2 linked regions of the Sporocytophaga myxococcoides DSM 11118 genome follow. The protein of the gene in region 2 interacts with the protein of the main gene of each other region in a pairwise test. Links are inferred from orthologs where the notes say so. Each region holds a gene or a part of one and is shown on either strand. Other genes may lie near its edges.

Region 1 (4,497 bases), on a different replicon or contig from region 2:
GCAAATTATTACTCCTCTTCCGATTTCTTTAACAATTCCTCCAATTGCTGCTTATTCTCAACTCGTTCTACTTTGTATTCATCTAAAAGCTTTGAATACATCAAAAAGGTTTTTGTATCTGTTATTTTACTTCTGAAGCCATGCGTCTTTGTATTTTTACTTTCTACTTTAACAGAAATACTGTCCGTAGGATTTTGATCCAGGTCAAAGTCCCATGATTTGCTAATGAACAATTGATCAGCAGGCACTTTGATTAAATCCCTGTTAAGAAAATCTTTAGCATTTTCATTCTGCAGTAATTGTATCAGTTCTGCCTGAGAGTTGGCCACATCTTTATTATACACTACTAATGAATCAGCCAGGAGTATGGGGTAATTTGCAGCGACAATTGCATGATTAACATCCTCACTTGTGGTGTTAGTATAGGTGATAGGAAAGATCACAAACTCCTGTCTACCTAAATTAAGGATACCGCCTTCCTCTGTTACCTCAAAATTTTTCTTTTCACCACCGTTAATGGTATAAGAATGCATGCCTACAGATAATAATATGGTGGAGTATTTTAGAGATTCGGGAAGAATTCTTAATAACAAGGTGTCATCAAGTACTACTTTGGAGCTGCCTATAATTTCGTTGCTTATGCTTACCTCAGCTGTCTTCGGCTTGCAGGAAGCTACTAGTGTTAATAGAAACAGGAAAGCTACTGCGTTGAGTATTATCGATACTGAAGAATCAGAGTAAATATTTTTTCGCATATGTTTTCATTATTGATTTTGAGAGAAGGTAAAAAGCTTTAGATTTTCACTATTTTCTGCTTAGTCAATATCTGTCCTTCTTCATTCATTAAGATCACTAAGTATTCTCCTGACTTTAATTCACTAATTGAAATAACTGTCTGATTAGTCTTTAATGATTTTACTATCCCACCATTCATGTCTGTCAAAACAATTGTTTTTGGCCCTTTAAACTGAAGCTGCAAAAGATCGCTTGTCGGGTTGGGGAATACCAATAGTTCATTTTTACTGTCTGTATTTAATAAACCTGTTGTTATGCTGCCAATTTTAACAAACTTTGCTCCAATCGACTTTGAGCCAATTTCTAATATAACTATATAAACACCTTCAATCAATGATTCTCCCAATATTACATTATCATATGAGCCACTTTGCAATACTTCAGATTCATAGATTGTCTTAACTTTAACTCCCAGCATGTTATAAACATTCAAAGAGATAGTATCTGTTTTATCAATATAGAAATGTATTGTTGCTTTTTCAGTAAAAGGGTTGGGAGCTATTGTTAAACTATCATCAGTTTGTTGCGAAAAAACCATTCCAATTTTAAAACTCAAAAAAATTAAAAAAAGTACCTTATTAAATTTGCTCATCTTGATTTTTTTATAATATTAAAAATATAGGTTGTTTATAAAAAGTTGATCATGTATCCTTACATAAACCTATAATATTATAGCATCCGCTTTACTCATTTCACTAACTATCTCCCATTACTAAAATAAGAAAGCGGATGCATGTGCCATTATCATTTTGACTAGAAAAGATTTGTAATAGCAAAATAGTCTATAATATTCCAGGTGCCTTTATACTTTCATACAGATTACCTCATATATTACAAGAAATATTAACAAGGCCCATATCCTTTTTTATCAAACTCAGGTTTACGTTTTTCAAGAAAGGCATTACGTCCTTCTTTAGCTTCATCTGTCATGTAGGCTAAACGAGTAGCTTCTCCAGCAAATATCTGCTGCCCTACCATACCGTCATCAGTCAGGTTCATGGCAAACTTTAGCATCTTGATAGAAGTCGGAGATTTTTCAAGAATCTCTTGTGCCCATTGATAAGCAGTGCTCTCCAATTCAGCATGAGGAATTACAGCATTGACCATGCCCATATCAAAAGCTTCCTGAGCACTATAGTTGCGTCCAAGGAAAAATATTTCTCTTGCTTTTTTCTGTCCAACCATCTTCGCAAGATATGCAGATCCATATCCACCGTCGAAGCTTGTTACATCGGCATCAGTTTGTTTAAAGATTGCATGTTCTTTACTTGCTAAAGTAAGATCACAAACGACATGAAGACTATGCCCCCCACCTACTGCCCAGCCTGGAACTACGGCAATCACAACTTTCGGCATGAAACGAATAAGTCTTTGAACTTCGAGTATATTAAGTCTGTGACGACCATCCTCACCTACATATCCTTTATCGCCTCTTACTTTCTGATCTCCACCGCTACAAAATGAATACACACCATCTTTTGTTGAAGGACCTTCAGCAGAAAGAAGTACAACACCTATAGACGCATCTTCATAAGCATCATAGAAAGCATCGTACAGTTCTGAAGTGGTTTTTGGTCTGAAGGCATTTCTTACATTAGGTCTGTTAAAAGCAATACGTGCCACTCCACCTGATTTCTTATAAGTAATATCTTCGTATTCTTTTGCGGTTTTCCAATCTATGTTCATTGATCTGTGATTTAGTAAATGAAAGGTAAAAATAACGTTACTTTGGGAAATTCAGAAATCTGAAAGCAGAGTGTTGGTCATACTTTCGAGGTAAAAAGCTCGAAGGTCAAAGCTTTTAAGTCATAATTCCGAGGTAAAAAGCTCAAACATCGGAGCTTTGAGGTCATATTTTCGAGCTAAAGAACTCCAACGCCGGAGTTTTAAGGTCATAATTTCGAGGTAAAAGGTCAAACGCCGGAGCTTTGAACTCACATTTTCGAGGTAAAAGCTCAAACGTCGGAGCTTTAAGGTTACATTTTCGAGGTAAAAGGTCAAACGCCGAAGCTTTGAGGTCATAATTTCGAGCTAAAAGGTCAAATGCCGGAGCTTTGAACTCATAATTTCGAGGTAAAAGGTCAAATGCCGGAGCTTTGGGGTCATAATTTTGAGGTAAAAGGTCAAACATCGGAGCTTTGAGGTCATAATTTTGAGGTAAAAGCTTAAAGTAAATCCCTTTTCAAATAATCAATCAAAAAAACTGACGAAGCCGTCAGTTTTTTTGATCGTTAAGTATTACTGCACTATGGAAACCTTTACAGGTTCTTGCCAACTCTTGAATTCATTGGTATAATACAGATAAGCACTGGATGCAGGAGATTCATATGTTCCCGGAATCTCAGCCTTCAGATCAAGATGAATGGTCTTCACTTCTTTAGGAGCCATCTGTCTGAAATAAAGGTATACAAAGTTTCCTCTGATTTCATAGAAGTCTACCTGCTTCTTTTCAAGCAGTTCTTTGAGTTGCCAAGGCTGTGCAGACATTCCGGAAGGAAGTCCGACAATACCCATTGTCATAGGAAGTCCCTCATTTGTTTTGTTGGAGATGACAGCTGTAAGTCTGTTTGTTTCTCCTACACGAACATTTCCTTCCATTAGCTTTGTATCTATGCTTACTTTGCACTCTTTGCTGGAAGGAGGCAGTGTAGTGCTATAATTAATACCTAGAGTATATGGAAGTGGTTCTTTAACACCAGCGTACTTCACTTTCACTTCATGATTACCTTCCTTCAGATAAGACTCTAATCCTGCAATACTAATCTCACCTGAGTCTCCTGCTTTGTATTCTTTCGTCCCTACATTTTTTCCATCTATGTAAACGATGATGGTTCCATCTTCGGAAGTTTTCTTGGCATGAATACTATATGAAGTAAGCGCTTTCAAAGCAAGTACTGTTCCTTGCGTAGAGGCAAAACCTCCATGTGCAGATCTTGCACTTACCAGATATTTAACTCCATCCAGAATTAACTTCTCTTTCTTCTGCCCTTCCTTCAATAAAGCCATTACAGCAAGTGAAGTCGTTTCCACAAATAATGACTGACCAGTTGAACAGGTAATAGAATGAATTGATCCTGGCCAGCTGCCATCCTTCAGCTGCATTGCTTGCAGCATAGCCACAGCTCTTTCAGCTTTTTTACCTTCATTCAGGTTAAACATAGTATTAGCTGCTAAAGCAAGTTGATATGCATCTTTAGATTTCAGAGCAATGTCATATGCGTGGTCTGCTTCTTTCATGATGTCTTTATAGCCAGCTTCAGATAAAGCATAAACAATGTATGCGTTGGTAATATCGTCTGTAGCTCTACCAAATTGGTCCAGTGCCTGAGCACTTTTCTTAAATCCACCTTTACCATCTCTTCTACCCAACAACCAGTTGGCGGTTCTGTCAATCATTGCCTGATCCACTTTGCTGTAAACCTGTTTCATATCATTGAATTGCATCAGTCCATAAGCAGTCAGTGCTTCATGTGCAGGAGTACCTCCAAACCACTCATATCCTTTTTCCGGAGTTTCATAAGAGATCAATTTGGCATATCCTTTATCAAGGTTAGCTTCCAGATTTGCAGGAGCTTTAAACTTCTTGCCACTAGCTTCTGAAACTTCGTTCATTTCCATCAGATATCTTTTTATTAAAAGATTCGGATAGTTACTTGTAGATGTTTGCTCAAAACATCCATAAGGTTCTCTGATAATAGACTC
Region 2 (4,690 bases):
TCTTAAACAAACCTATTCCAAAATGGAAAAAGAATTTATTGAAGGCATTGCCTTTTCTAGGGTTTTCAAAGAGGATAATTAAGCTGGATATGGCATATGAAAAGACTCCTAAGATCCATGTTTTAAAAGCCTACTTTAAGGCTGCAGATATTAAAAATGAATCTTTATCTCTTCCAAAAATATATTTGTCTGAAGAAGAAAAGAAAAGATTAATTCCTGAAAAATATGTAGTACTTCACATCGACAAAAATCCTTTAAACCATAGAAATATCTATGGTGTGAATTGGAAAGAAGTTGTTAAATATATTCAAGGATTAGGGTTGAAAGTAATTCAGATATCCAAAAATGGAGATGAGCTTTATGGGGAGTGGTACAAAACCCGTGATATGAGAGAGGTAATGTCACTTGTTTACAATGCATCATTATTTGTAGGATTGGATTCCGGACCAAGTCATATCGCAGGGTGTTTTCAAATACCATCAGCAATATTTTTTGGGTCAGTTAATCCTGAATTCAGACATCTGGATAATAAGAATAAAATATTTTTACAGCAACCGTGTGAATATGCGGGATGCTATCATGAAGTGATAAGTAGTCGTGGGAAAGATTGTCGTTTAGTTGGAGCCGAAGGTATTCCAAAATGTTCTCTTCATACTACTGAACATGTTTTAAGTGCATTAAAACAACTTTCTTCTCAGATCGAACTTTAATAGAAGATAAAAAGCAGAGATGCATTAGTGCTTCTCTGCATAATTCTTCAGATTCTGCAAACCTTTATCAAAATCTTTTTCAAGCATATCCTTTACCATAAAACCAAAATATCTTCCAAAGGGATAGTCCAGGTTGCCTTGATTTTTCCAGGTTACTTTAGTACCGCCTTCAACAGGCTCAATAGTAAAATCAACTTCAGATTCTGACTCCATTGGTGTAGTTGTTATAAGTCTTGAATGAACCATTGTTGGGCTTTTGGTTTCAGTAATAATAATATAGCCTTTACCTGTTTTCTGTCCTTCCCAACTATATTTATGACCGGAATGTGATGGCTGTCCTTCTACAATTTTCTTGGTTGTAGAATCTGTCTCAGACCAGGGATTCCATTCCTTAAAATCATTGTAATCAGAAATCTCTTTGTATAACTTTTCAGCAGGTTGCTTGATTACGAGACTCCTTTGAACGGTATAAGTTTTAGGAAAAAATAATGCTACGATAAAGATTAAAAGCAGAAAACCCAGTAAAGAAAGGAGTATAGTTCTGGCAAGTTTCATAGAGTTTTATTTTGTCGCTTAGTTTGAAAAGTAATAATTGATTTCAAAATGGTTTGTTCTGAAAAAGAGCTTAAAATGAAAACTTGCTTTAAATTAATTCTTTTGGTTTAATAATCAAATTGTTGTATGTCTTTATGTATTATGAATTTAAAATCGATAGCACGTTCTATCTGTCATCGCCTTATTGAACTTGCTTTAAAGCTCTTAATCTGTATAATAACGGTGGATGAGAATAATGCATAAATACATATGCAGGATGTGGAGTCAGGTTGCTGAGGTTTTTTGTAGATAGTTTTTTTAGAGCTTCCTGAAGTGCAATACTACTATATGTAACAGCAGCAAAACGGTCTGCTTCATATTCATTTTTTCTCGAAATAATATTCATCACTAATCCAGTAATGTGAGATATGGGAGTATACAGAATTCCGAAAGCAATTAAATTGATGTGAATTGCTAAATGATCCGCCCCCAGAGCTTCCGATAAATTTGTATTAAAGATGAAATAGGAGAGTAGAAAGAGCATGAATCCGGCTTGTATAATACCAAGGATTAGTCCAGTAATGATATGTTTTTTCTTGAAATGACCAATCTCATGCGCTAAGACTGCAACCAGCTCCTCTTTGGTATGATTGTTAATCAAAGTGTCATAAAGAACCACTTTTTTCTTTGGTCCGATACCAGAGAAGAATGCATTTGCTTTGGAAGATCTTTTCGAACCATCTATAACAAAGATATTTGTTATAGAGAAATTGTTAGTCTTACTATACTCTTCAATTGAGTTTCTTAGTTCACCGCTCTCAAGTGGCGTAAGTTTGTTGAATAGCGGAACGAATATACTGGTATAAAACATATTGATCACAAGCATTACCACAGATAAGATGATCCAGAAGTAAAGCCAAAAGCCAGGACCTATACTGGTAACCATAAAAATAAAAAGCCATATCAGTAGACCGCCTAGCAACCCGCCAAGAAGATAACCTTTTAACTTATCCAGGATATATGTCTTGATAGCTGTTTTATTGAATCCGAATTTTTCTTCAATTACAAAGGTCTTATACAAGGAAAAAGGAATATTGATAATGTCAGAAAACAGGAAGAGGATACCAAAAAATACTAATGCTAAAGAAGTAGGATTATGAAATTTTAAACTTAATTGTTTGTCCAGCCATCCAAAAGTACCGGTGAGAATGACAGTGATAATAAGCAGAAAGCTCAACGTACTTGATACAAAACTGAATTTGGCATTGGCAGTAAAATAATCCTGTGCCTTCTTAAATTCTTCTTCAGTATATAAGTTTTTTAACTCTTCGGGTAAATCGTTTTTTTGATGTTTGAGATTTAAATAATCAAGAACCTGTTCAAGTATAAAATCAAAAGATAGTATCCCCAGAATAATGTATAAAAGACTTTTAGAATCCATCAGAATTAAGCTTCCTGCTATTATAAATTTTTAATAATATATTTTGTTGATAAGGTAATTCTTTACGTAATCATTCACACCTTCTTCAAGTGTATGGAATGGTTTGGAATAACCCGCAGCCTTTAACTTCTCCATTTTGGCTTCAGTAAAATACTGGTACTTGTCACGGATGTCAGCCGGAGTGTCTACAAAACTGATATCTTCTTTTTTACCCATTGCCTTAAAGGTATTCTTGGTTAAGTCAAGAAATGTTCTCGCCTTTCCGCTTCCAAGGTTATAGATACCGGAATGCTTTCTGTCTCTCATCAGGAACATGATAACATCCACAACATCTTTTACATAGACAAAATCCCTCATTTGCTCACCATCCTTAAATTCAGGATTGTGGGATCTGAATAGTTTCATCTTGTCACTGGCGCTTATCTGATTGAAGGCATGAAATATTACACTGGCCATTCTGCCTTTGTGATATTCATTAGGGCCATAAACATTGAAGAATTTAAGCCCTGCCCAGAAAAAGGGTTTTTTAGGTTGATTCAGTGCCCAGATATCAAAATCATTCTTAGAATCACCGTAAGGATTTAATGGCTTAAGTTTTGGAATTACGGCTTCGTTATCTTCATATCCAAGTTCTCCAAGTCCATAAGTAGCAGCTGAAGATGCGTATACTAGCGGAATTTGATAGTTAACACATGCATTCCATATTTTTTGCGAATATTCAACATTAAGTTTATCGAATATTTCTTTGTTAAATTCGGTAGTGTCAGTTCTGGCACCAATATGGAAGATGAACTCAACATGCTCATAGTTTTTGTCAAGCCAGTTGAAAAAATCATCTCTGTGTACTTTTTCCTGTATCTTTTTTCCAACCAGGTTTTTATTTTTTTCTTCATTGCTGAAATCATCTACAGCAACAATATAATTGAAGTTTTCAGCATTTAATTTACTGATAAGGCAGCTACCTATAAATCCTGCTGCTCCGGTCACAACCATCATAAAACAAATAGTTTCTTTTTGTAGGGTGAATTTTTAAGAAAGGCTAAATTTACAAAAAAAAGAACGATATAGAGGGTGAAAAAGGTTTATTTGCGATTGCTGATTTTTTCTTTACTCATTTTCACTGCATGTAAGACGCATAGTGATAAGGAAGTAAAATCCAATGAAAATAATAGTAATGATGTTCTGGTGGATGAATTGCATCTACCTGCTAAAGTTAGTCGTGTATTGGGTCTTTGCCCTTCTTCTACTGAGATCCTTGCAAGTATTTGTCCTGAAAAATTAGTTGGGAGAACGCAAAATTGCAATTTTCCCCCATCTATTGAAACGCTTCCAATAGTGAACAATTATCCTCTTGATATAGAAGGGGTGATGAAACTCCGTCCTGATTTGGTATTAACTCTCGAAGGAATAACTCCAATGGATGATATAAAAAGGATAGAAGCTCTTGGAATTCCAGTCTATATTCAGAATTTTAAAACTGTAGATGAAGTGTTTGAAGGAATAAGAGATGTTGGTAAAATTTGTGGTGCGAAAGTAAAAGCTGATTTATTGGTTGATTCATTGACTCATATAAAGGATAGCTTATTAAGTCAAAGTTTTGGCGAGAAGCTATCTGCAATTAATATCATTTGGAACGCCCCGATATATGTTCATGGATATTATTCAATTATGACAGATAAACTCAGAATTGCCGGAATGAATAATATTATTGACTCTTCCTTTAAGAAAACTTCTCCTGAAGTAAGCCGTGAATATCTTCTTTCCAAAAATCCTGATGTGATGTTTTGTGCATTTTCAGATTATGAAAAAGATTTTTTTAATCTCTACCCTGAATTAAGAAGAATGAAATGCTACAGAAATAAGGCGATTTTTAAGATTACAGAAGATTTACAATCCAGGCCAGGACCACGAATATTGGAAGCTGTCATGGAACTTAAAAATATTTCGAAAAATGCCAGGTAAACTAATAGTACCAATACTAATAATATTAACGATCCTATTACTA

The links. The genes of interacting proteins can lie anywhere in the genome.
Region 1: the proteins of rfaD (region 2) and K350_RS0109820 interact in binary tests that used the Escherichia coli proteins (3 or more experiments, as listed by UniProt). The link is inferred for Sporocytophaga myxococcoides DSM 11118 from one-to-one orthologs.

Annotation. Positions count from the first base shown.
Region 1 is NZ_AUFX01000006.1:298,102-302,598, forward strand. The notes cover bases 561-3,359. They hold K350_RS0109820 (1,4-dihydroxy-2-naphthoyl-CoA synthase), read right to left. Parts: upstream 2,482-3,359; coding sequence 1,639-2,481; downstream 561-1,638. Other genes in these bases: K350_RS0109805 (hypothetical protein), read right to left, coding at 561-755; K350_RS28165 (T9SS type A sorting domain-containing protein), read right to left, coding at 794-1,333; K350_RS0109825 (hypothetical protein), read right to left, coding at 2,645-2,926; K350_RS0109830 (MG2 domain-containing protein), read right to left, coding at 3,034-3,359. Also shown: more of K350_RS0109805, read right to left, coding at 9-560; more of K350_RS0109830, read right to left, coding at 3,360-4,497. UniProt on the Escherichia coli protein: Converts o-succinylbenzoyl-CoA (OSB-CoA) to 1,4-dihydroxy-2-naphthoyl-CoA (DHNA-CoA).
Region 2 is NZ_AUFX01000014.1:131,607-136,296, forward strand. What follows is about bases 1,699-4,690. They hold rfaD (ADP-glyceromanno-heptose 6-epimerase), read right to left. Parts: upstream 3,682-4,690; coding sequence 2,716-3,681; downstream 1,699-2,715. Other genes in these bases: K350_RS0117505 (M48 family metallopeptidase), read right to left, coding at 1,699-2,685; K350_RS0117515 (ABC transporter substrate-binding protein), read left to right, coding at 3,757-4,647; K350_RS0117520 (FecCD family ABC transporter permease), read left to right, coding at 4,637-4,690. Outside these bases: K350_RS0117495 (glycosyltransferase family 9 protein), read left to right, coding at 1-710; K350_RS0117500 (SRPBCC family protein), read right to left, coding at 735-1,265; more of K350_RS0117505, read right to left, coding at 1,447-1,698. UniProt on the Escherichia coli protein: Catalyzes the interconversion between ADP-D-glycero-beta-D-manno-heptose and ADP-L-glycero-beta-D-manno-heptose via an epimerization at carbon 6 of the heptose.